DNA from 2 places in the Cytobacillus sp. QJM3NY_8 genome. Region 2 is predicted to be linked to the other one. Evidence: riboswitches for the same ligand, from Rfam matches in the RefSeq annotation. Region 2 holds a riboswitch; the other holds the start of a gene.
The links. Region 2 has a riboswitch for S-adenosylmethionine ahead of metK (methionine adenosyltransferase). Riboswitches for the same ligand answer to the same signal wherever they lie in the genome.
Positions count from the first base shown of each region.

Region 1: it holds a riboswitch for S-adenosylmethionine, as region 2 does, so the genes downstream of both, AC0VZ9_RS11390 (O-methyltransferase) here and metK (methionine adenosyltransferase) in region 2, are expected to answer to the same signal.

Region 1 covers NZ_CM149681.1:2,173,357-2,179,719, reverse strand. Annotated here, with positions in the region: gene pdxR (MocR-like pyridoxine biosynthesis transcription factor PdxR) at 1-901, shown strand, start outside; gene AC0VZ9_RS11395 (PH domain-containing protein) at 936-1,319, opposite strand; gene AC0VZ9_RS11390 (O-methyltransferase) at 1,344-1,922, opposite strand; SAM riboswitch class I at 2,028-2,134, opposite strand; gene AC0VZ9_RS11385 (coiled-coil domain-containing protein) at 2,208-6,363, opposite strand, start outside.
Region 2 covers NZ_CM149681.1:4,430,389-4,436,751, forward strand. Annotated here, with positions in the region: gene AC0VZ9_RS22655 (C39 family peptidase) at 1-511, shown strand, start outside; gene asnB (asparagine synthase (glutamine-hydrolyzing)) at 844-2,748, opposite strand; gene metK (methionine adenosyltransferase) at 3,097-4,290, opposite strand; SAM riboswitch class I at 4,616-4,741, opposite strand; gene AC0VZ9_RS22670 (thiol-disulfide oxidoreductase DCC family protein) at 4,847-5,221, opposite strand; gene pckA (phosphoenolpyruvate carboxykinase (ATP)) at 5,441-6,363, shown strand, end outside.

The DNA.
Region 1 (6,363 bases), 2.3 Mb from region 2:
CTGTCAGCCGGAACAAGTGTATCTATTCAGCGGATTTCAGCCGCAGCTGTTAAATGTCTGTTTGTTTTTTAAGCGGAAAGCCATCGGGATTGAAGATCCAGGTTTTATTCGGGCAAGATCTGTTTTTGATCAATTACAGCTGCCTTGTTATCCGATTTCTGTGGATGAGGATGGATGCTGTGTGCCTGATGCTGAAGAGCCAATAAAATTATTGTATACGACACCTGCTCATCAATACCCTACCGGTACAATTATGTCTATTGCCAGAAGGATTGAGCTGTTAAATTGGGCAATCAAACAGGACGCTTATATTATCGAGGATGACTATGATTCTGAATTCCGCTACAAAGGGGCACCAATCCCGGCATTGTCCCATTTGGATTCAACCGGGCGGGTACTGTACTTTGGCACCTTTTCAAAAACATTGCTGCCATCACTTCGGATCAGCTATCTGATTATGCCAGTATCTCTGCAGCAAGACTTTGAAAAATTTAATGCTTACCAAAAAACGAATGTTTCAAGAATCGATCAGCAGGCTGCTGCAAAATTTATGGAAGAAGGACTTTATACATCTCATATAGCAAAAATGAGAACGTTATATCGATCCAAGCGGAGCTGTTTAATAGAAAGCCTGTCAAAACACTTAGGAGACCACTTTGACATCATTGGAGATACAGCGGGCTTGCATATCATCGTGAAATTACCCGAAGGATTGAATGAAGCGAAAGCAATTGAACTGGCAAAGTCGGCAGGTGTTGAAATCGATGCTGTTTCGCCTATGTATCAGCTGCACAAGCCAAACCATCATGTGATGATTGGATATGGCGCACCCTCGATGGACGAGATTGAGAGAGGAGTCCAGTTAATCGCTAAATCATGGAAAAGTTGTCTGAGCAACTAAGCTAAGCTATAAATTCCACAATTTAAAAGGGCGTTTATCCTACGGGATAACGCTCTTTTGCCGAAGCAGCAAACATACACATCTTTTCCTTAACCGCTGCCATAAAATCAAACATATTCATCCCCTGGATTTGCTGAAATTTATACAAGTCCTGGTTATAGTACATATGAATATGCCTGCCGGTGATTCCCCTTTTTTCTTCAATGGAAGTTATATTGATATACGCAAATTCTTCAACTAAATCCTTGGTTGTTCCTGATGCAGGAATTCCATAAAACAGCAGTCTTTTGTTTGTTGCCGCAAAGAAGCCTGGATGCGGTGCTAAACAGAAATGAGCCACTAATGAACAGCTTAGACATTCAATAATGGTTTCACCTTCATACAATACATGTTTAACCTGATTTTTAACGCTACTCATGGAACGTCCCCCCTTAATAAACTATCAAACCGCTGTCTTCACTGCCAGTATCAGCCCAGTAGACCAATCCAATTCTGTAATGTCCAGGTCAGGTCTGTTCTGCAGTGTTTTCAGGAGTTTAGTGGCTTTGATCCGAAATTCTTCAGGCAATTTCTGCTGCGGAAACACATCATGAATCACATAAAAACCGCCGATATTTAAATGATCCAGGGTTTTGTCCAGAAGCTCGAATTTCCCTGGCCACGTATCTGCAAAAATAAAATCGAACCTTTCCGACAGGTTTTGAATAAAAGCTGCTCCGTCCTCACAGCAAAATGTAATTCTGCTGTCATACCCGAGGTTTTTTTTCGCGATGGATTGAACTGTCGAATCTATGTCAACGGTCGTTAGCTTACTGCTTTCATCCATCCCATCTATGATCCAGGAAGCAGATGCCCCCGTACCTGTGCCCAGCTCCAAAAAGCTTCCTCCTGGTTTGGAGGCAGCCAGCCCCTTTAGTAAAAACCCTGTTTTTCGATCACATGATTGCCCGAAACCCAGCACATCAGAATCCTGTAATATTCTCGAATATGCTTCCGGTACCTGTATAACACTGTTTTCCATTTTGTTTTTCCTCCTCTTTCTTCGTTATTATCTAAACCGAGCTCAACCTAAAAAGAACATCAAAAAAAGGCCTCTTTATAAGAGGCCTTTATTATCAAAAACGACCTCTTATCTCCCAGAGCGTCAACTCTGTTGGAATTAGCACCTTCCTGACATAATCAGGGGTTGCTGAGGCTTCGCAGGGCCAGTCCCTCCACCTCTCTGGATAAGAATTTGTATAAAATATTATTTTCAACCAAGTATTGCATATTTTTTGCAAGATGGCAATACTTTAATTCTTTTAATCTAATGAACTGCTTCCTCTCCCTGATAAATTCGAAATGCCGGTACAATCGTATCCGACACAATCTCTTTCCCTTTTTCCCGGATGAAATCCAATTTATAGTACGCATCAAACCTCTGGCTGATCTCTGTTTTCACCAACTCAGGCGGAGTAACGACGATGAATTGAAACTTCAGCTTATCAGCTACAGCGAAAATCGGGTCAAGCACATGGGCAGAAGCCGCTTGTCCGAACGGATTATCACAGACTAACGGAACCCAGCTTTGATCAGTTTCACTCTTAACCGAAAGAAGCATCATCATCATGACCATGCGGGCAGATAACTTTTGGCCGCCGCTGCCATCCGATTTAGTCTTTGAACCCTGGTTGATCGTCTGCCAGGTTGAATAATGCTCACGCTGCGGTTTTCCATACATGAAGGCATTATCAGTACGCATATTATATACCAGCAGTTCCGGGTAACGATTCCTGAGGGAGACAAATAAAATCTGCTCATCACTGATGAGCTGTTTGATTTCCTGATCCAGCTCCAGATTATGGTCATCAATCATCTCGAATCGTTTCGTAATTTTGTTAATGGCCGAAACAAAATGCTGTTTCAGTAAAGGTTCAATATCTTCCGCTTTTTTAGGCAAGATGTCTTCTTTGAGCTGGACGAGCGGGAAAGACCCCCGTTCATTCTTCAGCTTCATTTTCGCAATCATCGAGCGAATCGCTTCCGAAATACTCATCACCTTCATACTCGCACGGCTTGCCCAGAAGTTTTGCGCCTTTTCTGCCCGTTCTTTATCGCGTTCCAGCTGCTCTAAGCCGCTCTGTGAGAAGCGCTTCATGTTTTGGACAACACTTTGAATATGTGCATAATGCCTCGTATCCATATGATCAAGCGTAGTTAAGACTTCATTCTTAAAGCGGATCTCCCAATCCTTGCCTTCAATATTGAGTTTTAAATTGCGCAGGGATTGTTCAATTTTTGCGTGCTTCTCCTGGCCTTCATCCTGGATACCCTGATGTTTTTCACTCCAGGAAATGATGCTTTGCTTTCCCTGGCTCTTTATTTTTTCAATATCTTCATCCGTAAAAGCTGCTGCTTCCTCTTTAAGGATTACGGATAGATGCAATTGATTGTTTTCAAACTCAGCAATGTTTTGCTCCGTCTCTTTTTTGCGCTCTTCCGTTTTCTTAATTTCTGCATTCGTCTGTTTGGTCTGGTCTGTAATCTCAACCGTCTTCACTTCCAGATCAAGTTCTTCCCATTCTTCAGGCTGTTTATCATGCTTGGCCACTTTTTTAACAGTCTTATCACGCTGCGCCTTCGCATGCTTTAAAGAAGTGTCAGCAACTGTTACAGTTGTTCCCTGCTCTCGCTCTTCTTTCTCTGCTGCCTTTGTTTCCTTTGCAGCTGTTTGAACCATCTTTTCCAAAATACTCATAGGTTCATCCGGTACAGACGCATCCTTCCACTCTTCGTTAAGAGCATGAAGTTTTTTCTCCAGCTTCTTTTGCTGTTTTTGCTCCGATTCTCTTGTCGCCTGGATCGCCAGCAATTCACTGGCTTGTTCTTCTTTTGATTTTTGCAGCTGTTTAAGCTCCTCAATGCTTCCAATGATTTCTTCCAGCATATGCGATGATAATCGCGGAACCTCTTCAGAAGCTTCTGCTTTCTCAGCGGCTGGAAAAACCGCACCATCAATAAAGAAGCTAATCTCCTTAATATTTTGCTCAGCTGATAGCTTCCATTCCAAGTACGTTTGGCTCCACTTTTCCTGCAGATCAATGATGGTCTGATGCTCGTTTGCAAGCTCTTTCTGTACACTTTCGAAAGCTTCCTTTTGTTTCTCTTTTTCCTGCTTTACCCGTTTATTTTCAAGGTGCAGCGACTTTTCACGATTAAAGCTTTCCAGAGACTCCACATCTTTAGATAGATTTTCAATCTTTTCCTTCGTCTTTTCAAGCTGATCTCTAAGTCCCAGCTGCCGTTCTTTTTCTTTTTCCTCCTGAACGATGATGGCCTGTAATTCGTTTTTCTTGGAAAGCAGGGCTTCTTTTTCCTGAAGCAGCGCTCTTTCAATATCACCGGCAAGGTCATTGGAAAGGAAACGGTCGATTTCTTTTAAAATGCGGCGGAGAGAACTCTCTGTTTGTTCCATTTCTAGAAGTGCATCTTTTTTTTCTTCTATTTCTTTGGCAATCTTAATTTTCCAGTTCGTGAACTGATTTTTATTTGTCAGAAGTTCCTTCTCCGTACCGGTGATCATCACAAACGTATTTTGCTGATTTTCGCCCGCCATTTCTTCCCTCATAAAAATCGGGACAGGGCTCTTAAACATTCTTCCTGCAAGGACCTGTTTATTCACTTTTTCCCATTGCGGCCTGCTGACCACTAAGCCGTAGGGCAGGAGCGGATGAGTGAGCATGTGGCTAGCCATTTCATCCGGTTTTAAAGATTGCAGAAATTGTGAGCCGTAGAACACATCTATCCCTGTTTTCTCATCAATCCATTCCTTCAGTTCCTTCACATCATTATTCGCAATCCAGAAATGCTCATCATTCAAAGCAAAATCCAGCTGCGTTTCCCAGAGCGCTTTCTTTATTTCTTCCCCTTGCTCACGATTTTGAACGAGGAGCTCTTCCACCTGCTGGGCATATTTGGATAAAAGAGCATTCGTGAACTGCGCTGAGACATCGTCAAGCACAACTTGCAGCTTATCGTACAGCTTCGCTTCTTTTCGATGCATCTCTTCACTTTTCATCTTTAACTCTTTACACTTCTCTTCAGAAAACTGAATGGATTGAGCAAGCGTACCATGCGCAGATGCTAGCTGATTTTGCTTTTCATTTGATTGTTTCTCTTTTGCCTGTAAATCTTCGAGAGCCTCTTTTTTGGTTTCTATCTGCTTGTTAAGATTTTCGATAAATCCCTGTAAATCATAGGTTAAGCGATCACCGAATTCTTTGATAAGTTGTTCTTCTTTTGATTCAAATTCATGAATTTTAGTATAAAGAAAATCAATTTCCGTACGAAGCTGGGCAATCTCCCGGGTCTTTTGTTTATCCTGCTTTGACAGTTCGTTTGTTTTCTTCTTTAAAAACTTCTGATATCCGGAATAATGCTGAACGGCTTCCCTAATAGCTGCGGCGGATTTTTCCCAATGCTGTGCCGCTTCTTTTTTGATTTCATCCATTCTTTGATTCACTTGCTCCAGGCCGCTGTTTTGCTCAAGCTTCACAATCTGCTGGGAAAGAGCGCGGATGCTCTGTTCCCCTTCATGCCATTCTTTCAATAAAAGGTGAAAAGCCAGCTCATCTTTTCGCTCCTGCTTTTCTTTCACCGTTTCCTGCAGGATCGTATGCTTCTTCTGTTCTTCCCCTAGTTTCTTCTCCCAATCCAGCACTTCCCGGTGAGCTTTTGCATACTCAAGGTTATCTTTCTGAAAGCGCAGTTCCACTTGCTTGCCCGTTAATTTTTCGATTTCCTTTTCCAGCTCAATGAGTGTTTCTTCTTCCGTTTTCTTCAAATGCTCCAAAGCACCAAGCAGCTGTCTCCCGACCTTAATGCTGTCTTCAACAATTTCTTTATGCTTGATGCCCTTTGCCAGACTCTCTTCAAATGGAATAATATCTTCCAGGAACTCTTTATGAGCCTGCTCTCTTTTGAGCAAAACAGGCAGGTCCTTTGCAATACTTGCCTGACTCTTAAAAATCTCCACCAGATCGTTCTTCTGATGCTCCGTTCGGTGCAGGATCTGACTGACTGTAGGAATAATCCGCTTTTGGAACAGGGAATGATCATCCTCAGCGCCTTCAAAGAACTTTCCAACGCCGCCTTCATCCTTGTTAATGTCTTTCATAATATCCCAGTCTTTGCGGTTAATGCCGTATGTATCAAGGATGCGGTAGTGCTTCTTTGTATCGCGGTAGACATCATAGCCATTCCATTTTAAATAATCCTTCAGGCCTTCCGTATCAGCCAGTTCACCATCTTCATAGAGCGGAATATGTTCAAGGGATGCTTCTTCTTTCCGTTCAAACTCCCTTGTATAAAACGTAATATTCGGGACAATTTTTGCTTCCTGTTCAAGTGTTTTGGCTTCTCCGCCTTCTTCGTTCATGGAAATCCGCTGTTCTGCTGAAAACATTCCGCCCGTCACCAAATGC
Region 2 (6,363 bases):
TGCAGGAATACAGGCTGATAAAATGACACTCGCTAAAGAAATAAAGAAAAATCCTGAGCCTTATCGCATAGAAAACGGAAAAATCTATTTCGGGCACCCGAATGACGGATTCATAGGCGATATGTATTCCTTTGATAATCCAGGTCTTGGCGTTTATCATAAACCGGTAAAAGAGCTTGCGGAAAAGTACATGCCTGGCTCCATTGAAGACCTTACCGGATCCGATTTTGAAGACTTAAAGATCCATTTGTCAGATGGCAGGCCTGTCTGGGTTATTATCAACACAGCCTATAAACAGCTTTCTGATGACTTTTTCCAGACCTGGCATACGCCAAGCGGAAAAATACAGATTACCTATAAAGAGCATTCAGTCCTGCTCACAGGGTATGATCAGGAATACATGTATTTCAACGATCCGCTCACAGGAGAGAAAAATAAAAAAGCACCCAAAAACGATTTTGAAAAAGCATGGGTGCAGATGGGCAAACAGGCTATTACCTATCTCCCATAAGAAAAGCGGAAGCGCCTTGCCCACGAAAGAACGCAGACTAAGATCGCCGCGACCTCCCAAAACCTAACGTTTTCGGTCGTGCGATGTTTATGCTAACGAAGCATTCCTTATCCTGCGGCCTCAAGCACAAGACGAGCATTCCGGAAAGACGTCCTTTGCCTTTTGTGAGGGAGTGTCTTATCTTTCGTCCCTAGGAGCCTCAGCTAGACAAGCTTGTGATCTCGAGGTGGGAGGCTGCTTGCGCCAGACAATTATCTGACTTAAAAAATTTATACATTCTTATAATTAATAAAAACGTCCACCAGGTTTTCACCTGATGGACGTTTTTATTTTTAGCCTTTAAGCGGCTGCAAGTCTTTATTTAACAAATACTCTTTCTCAAAAGAATACTTTTTCTCCACATATACCTGATGCCAAACCATGAACATAAGAACTGTCCAGATTTTGCGGCTATTGTCCGCTTTATCCTGACAATGGTCTTCTAGCAGCTGCAGTACGTAATCTTTATTAATTAGATGATCTGTGCTGCTTTCACGAATGATATTTTTCGCCCATTCATTCATCTCGTCTTTCAGCCAGTGGCGGATTGGCACAGGGAATCCAAGCTTCTTGCGGTTCAGCACATGGTCTGGAACGACTCCTTCAGCAGCTTTGCGAAGAATATACTTCGTAGTTCCATTGGCCGTTTTCAGGCTGGTCGGAATTTTGGAAGCCACTTCAAACACTTCTTTATCAAGGAACGGAACACGAAGCTCGAGAGAATGAGCCATCGTCATTTTGTCCGCTTTCAATAGAATGTCTCCGCGCATCCACGTATGAATATCGATATACTGCATGCGGTCAACCGGATCATAGCCCCGGCTTTCTTCATATAGCGGTTTAGTGATATCCGTATAATTTAAGCTGTCTTTATATACATGAAGCAGGCTGCGCTTCTCTTGCTCTGTAAACATTTTTGCATTTCCAATGTAGCGCTCTTCCATTGGTGTTACACCGCGTTCGATAAAGCTTTTCCCCTTCATTCCCTCTGGCATCATGTTTGCAATCATGCGTAGAAGCTTTTTGCCGATGGCAGGAATTTTATTGAAGACTTCCAGGGATTGTGGTTCACGGTAAATATTATAGCCGCCAAATAGCTCATCAGCGCCCTCACCTGAAAGTACAACCGTTACATGCTTGCGTGCTTCTCTTGCTACAAAATAAAGGGGCACACAAGCCGGGTCAGCAAGCGGATCGTCCATATGCCACATGATTCTCGGAATCTCATTCATGTATTCCTCAGGAGTTATGATGTAGCTGATGTTTTCGACACCCAGCTTTTCCGCTGTTTCTTTCGCTACATCCACCTCGCTGAAGCCATTGCGTTCAAACCCGACGGAGAATGTTTTAATAGCAGGATGGAATTCTTTCGCAATGGAAGCAATGATGGAAGAATCTATTCCGCCTGAAAGAAATGAACCTACCGGAACATCGGCACGCATATGCATTTTGACTGAGTCGAACAAAACATCTCTAATTTCTTTCGTGAAATCAGCTTCTGACTTCTGCACTGGATGGAAAGCAGCTTTCCAATATCGCTTAATATCCATTTGAGCACCAATTTTTTTAGTAAAATAATGGCCAGGCTCAAGCTTATGGATTCCCTCTGACATCGTGTTTGGCTCAGGCACAAACTGATAGGTCAGATAATGCTGGAGGGAGTCATAGTTTAATACATCATTTTGAAGAGCCAAAAGAATGCTCTTCTTCTCTGATCCAAAGAACGTGCGGTCTCCCTTATCGTAATAAAAGAAAGGCTTAATCCCAAATGGATCTCTGGCTCCATATAGAGACTGTTCCTGTTTATCCCAAATGACAAACGCAAACATACCGCGCAATTTTTCAACAGCCTTTTCTTTCATATGGCTGTAAAGGGCAATTATGACTTCTGTATCGGAGCTTGTTTCAAAGCTTAATCCAGCTTTGAGAAGTTCTTCACGAAGTTCCACATAGTTATAGATTTCACCATTAAAGATAATCCAATAACGCTCATTCTCGTATGTCAGCGGCTGGTGTCCGCTTTCGATATCGATAATGCTCAGCCGGCGGAAGCCGAATTGAATATGGTCATCAAAATAGTATCCTGAATCATCGGGACCCCGATGGGTAATGATATCATTCATATTTTGGAACTGTTCTTTATCTGCGTCACGGTAATTTTGTGCTTTTTCATGTACACAACCAATAAAACCACACATTATGTACGTCACCTACTCCATTCTTTTCTCAATATTTAGATACAGCCTTAACGGCTCCTTTTTCTTAGAAAACATACCCTATAATACTACCACTAATCATTTATAATTAGCACGTGGAATATAAAAAAAATATGCACGGAAAATTAAGCCATTATCCGAAGTTTATACGATAACATATAATTATAAACGACTAAAGAGCATAAAGACCGAAAAGTGAATAAACACCCTTTATGTATAATGACGCAAAAAAGAAAGCGGGAGTTACATTGATTAATGCAACTCCCGCTTTTTATATTTTTGTCTCCCCCTTAAAGTATCGGGGATGGCCAAAGAGCTTCCGCTTTTCTATTAAGCTTCAGAGCGAAGGATTTCAGCTTTGTCCGTACGCTCCCAAGGAAGATCAACATCTGTACGTCCGAAGTGTCCGTAAGCAGCTGTCTGCTTGTAAATTGGGCGGCGAAGGCCAAGCATGTTAATAATTCCTGCAGGGCGAAGATCAAAGTGCTTTCTAACTAGATCAACTAGTACATCTTCATCGACTTTGCCTGTTCCGAATGTATCAACAGAAATCGACACTGGCTGTGCTACACCAATCGCATAAGCAAGCTGAACTTCCACTTTCTCAGCTAAACCTGCTGCCACAAGGTTCTTCGCTACATAACGAGCAGCATAAGCAGCAGAGCGGTCAACCTTTGTAGGATCCTTACCGGAGAACGCGCCTCCGCCATGACGGGCATATCCGCCGTAAGTATCAACAATGATTTTGCGTCCAGTCAGGCCTGCATCCCCTTGAGGTCCGCCGATTACAAAACGTCCTGTTGGGTTGATGAAATACTTTGTATTCTCATCGATTAGTTCTTTGGGAACAACCGGGTTAATAACATGCTCCTTAAGATTGCGCTGGATTTGCTCCAGGCTGATCTCAGGGTGATGCTGGGTAGAAATAACGATTGTGTCAATGCGGACTGGCTTGTCATTTTCATCATACTCAACCGTTACCTGAGTTTTTCCGTCCGGACGAAGGTAAGGAAGAATTTCTTCTTTACGAACTTCAGTCAGACGGCGGGAAAGTTTATGTGCTAAAGAAATCGGAAGAGGCATTAGCTCTTTCGTTTCGTTGCATGCAAAACCGAACATTAAACCCTGGTCCCCTGCACCGATTGCTTCGATTTCCTGATCACTCATTTGTCCTTCCCTTGCTTCAAGAGCCTGGTCAACACCCATTGCAATATCTGCTGACTGCTCATCAATGGAAGTTAAAACTGCACATGTTTCGGAATCGAAACCATATTTAGCACGGGTATAACCGATTTCTTTTACCGTTTCACGAACGATTTTTGGAATATCTACGTATGTAGATGTTGTGATTTCACCTGCAACTAATACAAGTCCAGTTGTTACAGAAGTCTCTGCAGCAACACGGGCATTCGCATCTTTAGCTAAAATCGCATCTAAGATTGCATCAGAAATTTGGTCACAGATTTTATCCGGATGACCTTCAGTAACTGATTCAGAAGTAAACAAACGACGCTTTGTTGACATCTGGCTTCCTCCTTATAAATAGAAAATTGAGCGAGAATTAAGAAATGGGGAAGCGGAAAAGAACTTTTCCCTGTCATTTCATGGATCTCTGTTTGATACGGAACTCATTCCCTTAGTAGTATGAAATAAACATGGAGTTTTTATTAGAAAAATAGGCATCGCTGGCTAGAAAGCCAGGCATCCATCTTTTCTTATGCCTCTCTGCAAGCTGCTAAAAACTCACATAAATAGTACATTCCAAAAGCCGTTCATCCCATTGCCTGTGCAAAATAAAAAACCTTCTCAATAGTGAAAAGGTTGAAAGCAAATCGATTCGCGCCTTTCACTCTTATCGTTCAAGGAATTACGTCCTTGCGTCAGGTTAGCACCTTTGCTGATAAATGCCTTTTAGCAGGTTTAGCAGGTTGCTGGGTTTCATAGGGCCTGTCCCTCCACCAGCTCGGGATAAGAGAGTATCCGTTCAAGGTTGAATCATACCGTATTTTATCGAATCATGTCAACAAGTTTTCATTATTTTTAACAGTAAAATTTCAGCATTGAAAATTATGCTCCATGCTTACAGCGAACAGCTTCCATCATCACATTTTTTCTTTAGAAATTTATGCCTGTTTTTAGCAATCCATTTGTAGATCGGATCGCCCAGTATTGGCGTCAATGGGAGATATAAAAGGAGGCTGATTAAAAAGGAGGCAGGAAAGAGGAACAGCAGTCTCCTTACTGCAGAATAACCCTTTTTCACACCGCCCGATGGAGTAATAATATGAAGCTCTCTGCGCAGGTCATGCTTGGAAAACGAGAGAGAATCCGGGATTTTTTCATACTCCTGCAGAGAAATCCATACCACTTTATTCAGCCAATCAAGTTTTTTAAATATCTTCTTTGTTTCCTTGCATAAAGAACAAGTTTCATCATAGAGGGCAATTGTCTTCATTTTAGATCAGTCCCATGTTAAAATTAACACTTTCTTCTATATTAACATATATCAGTTATAAGGTGATTAAAGTGGAATTGCATGTCCAATTATGACATTTTTATAACATGAATAAAAAAGTTTCGTAATAGTATAGACTAATCGTTTTAATGTGTTATACTAATTTCGAGATGTAATCACTTTCATAAAAAAATCGGAAAAAAGGAAGGTATTCATCAGATGAACTCTGTAAGCATATCAAACGAATTGAGCGAATTATTAAATGGCAGCAACATTCAAGTGCAATTATCCGTTCCTCAGCTTGTGGAAAAAGTTTTAAACCGCAATGAAGGGTCCCTTACCTCTACTGGCGCCGTACGCGCTACTACAGGAAAGTATACAGGACGTTCTCCTAAAGATAAATACATTGTTGAAGAAGCATCAAATAAAGATAAAATGGATTGGGGCAGCGTAAACCAGCCTATCTCTGAAGAAGCATTCTCTAATCTTTATAATAAAGTAATCAACTACTTAAAAGAAAAAGAAGAAGTATTTGTTTTCAAAGGCTTCGCAGGCGCAGATAAAAAGCACCGCATGCCAATCCAGGTAATTAATGAATATGCCTGGCACAATCTTTTCGCACATCAGTTATTCATTCGTCCGGCAGAAGACGAGCTATTGGATCATCAAGCAGAGTTCACAGTCATTTCTGCTCCTAATTTCAAAGCAGACCCTGCAGTTGACGGCACAAAGTCCGAAACATTTATCATCATTTCATTCGAGCGCCGTACTGTTTTAATCGGTGGTACTGAATATGCAGGCGAAATGAAAAAGTCCATTTTCTCTGTTATGAACTATATGCTTCCAGAAAACGGGATCCTTCCTATGCACTGTTCCGCGAACGTTGGTCGTGAAGGAGATGTTGCTTTATTCTTCGGCTTATCCGGAACAGGGAAAACAACCTTATCTGCAGACCCTAACCGCAAGCTGATTGGGGATGACGAGCATGGCTGGTCAGCAAATGGCGTCTTCAATATTGAAGGCGGCTGCTATGCGAAATGCATTAACTTATCCCGTGAGAAAGAACCGCAAATTTTTGATGCTATCCGATTTGGGGCTGTATTGGAAAATGTGGTAGTAAACAGCGAAACTCGGGTTGCTGA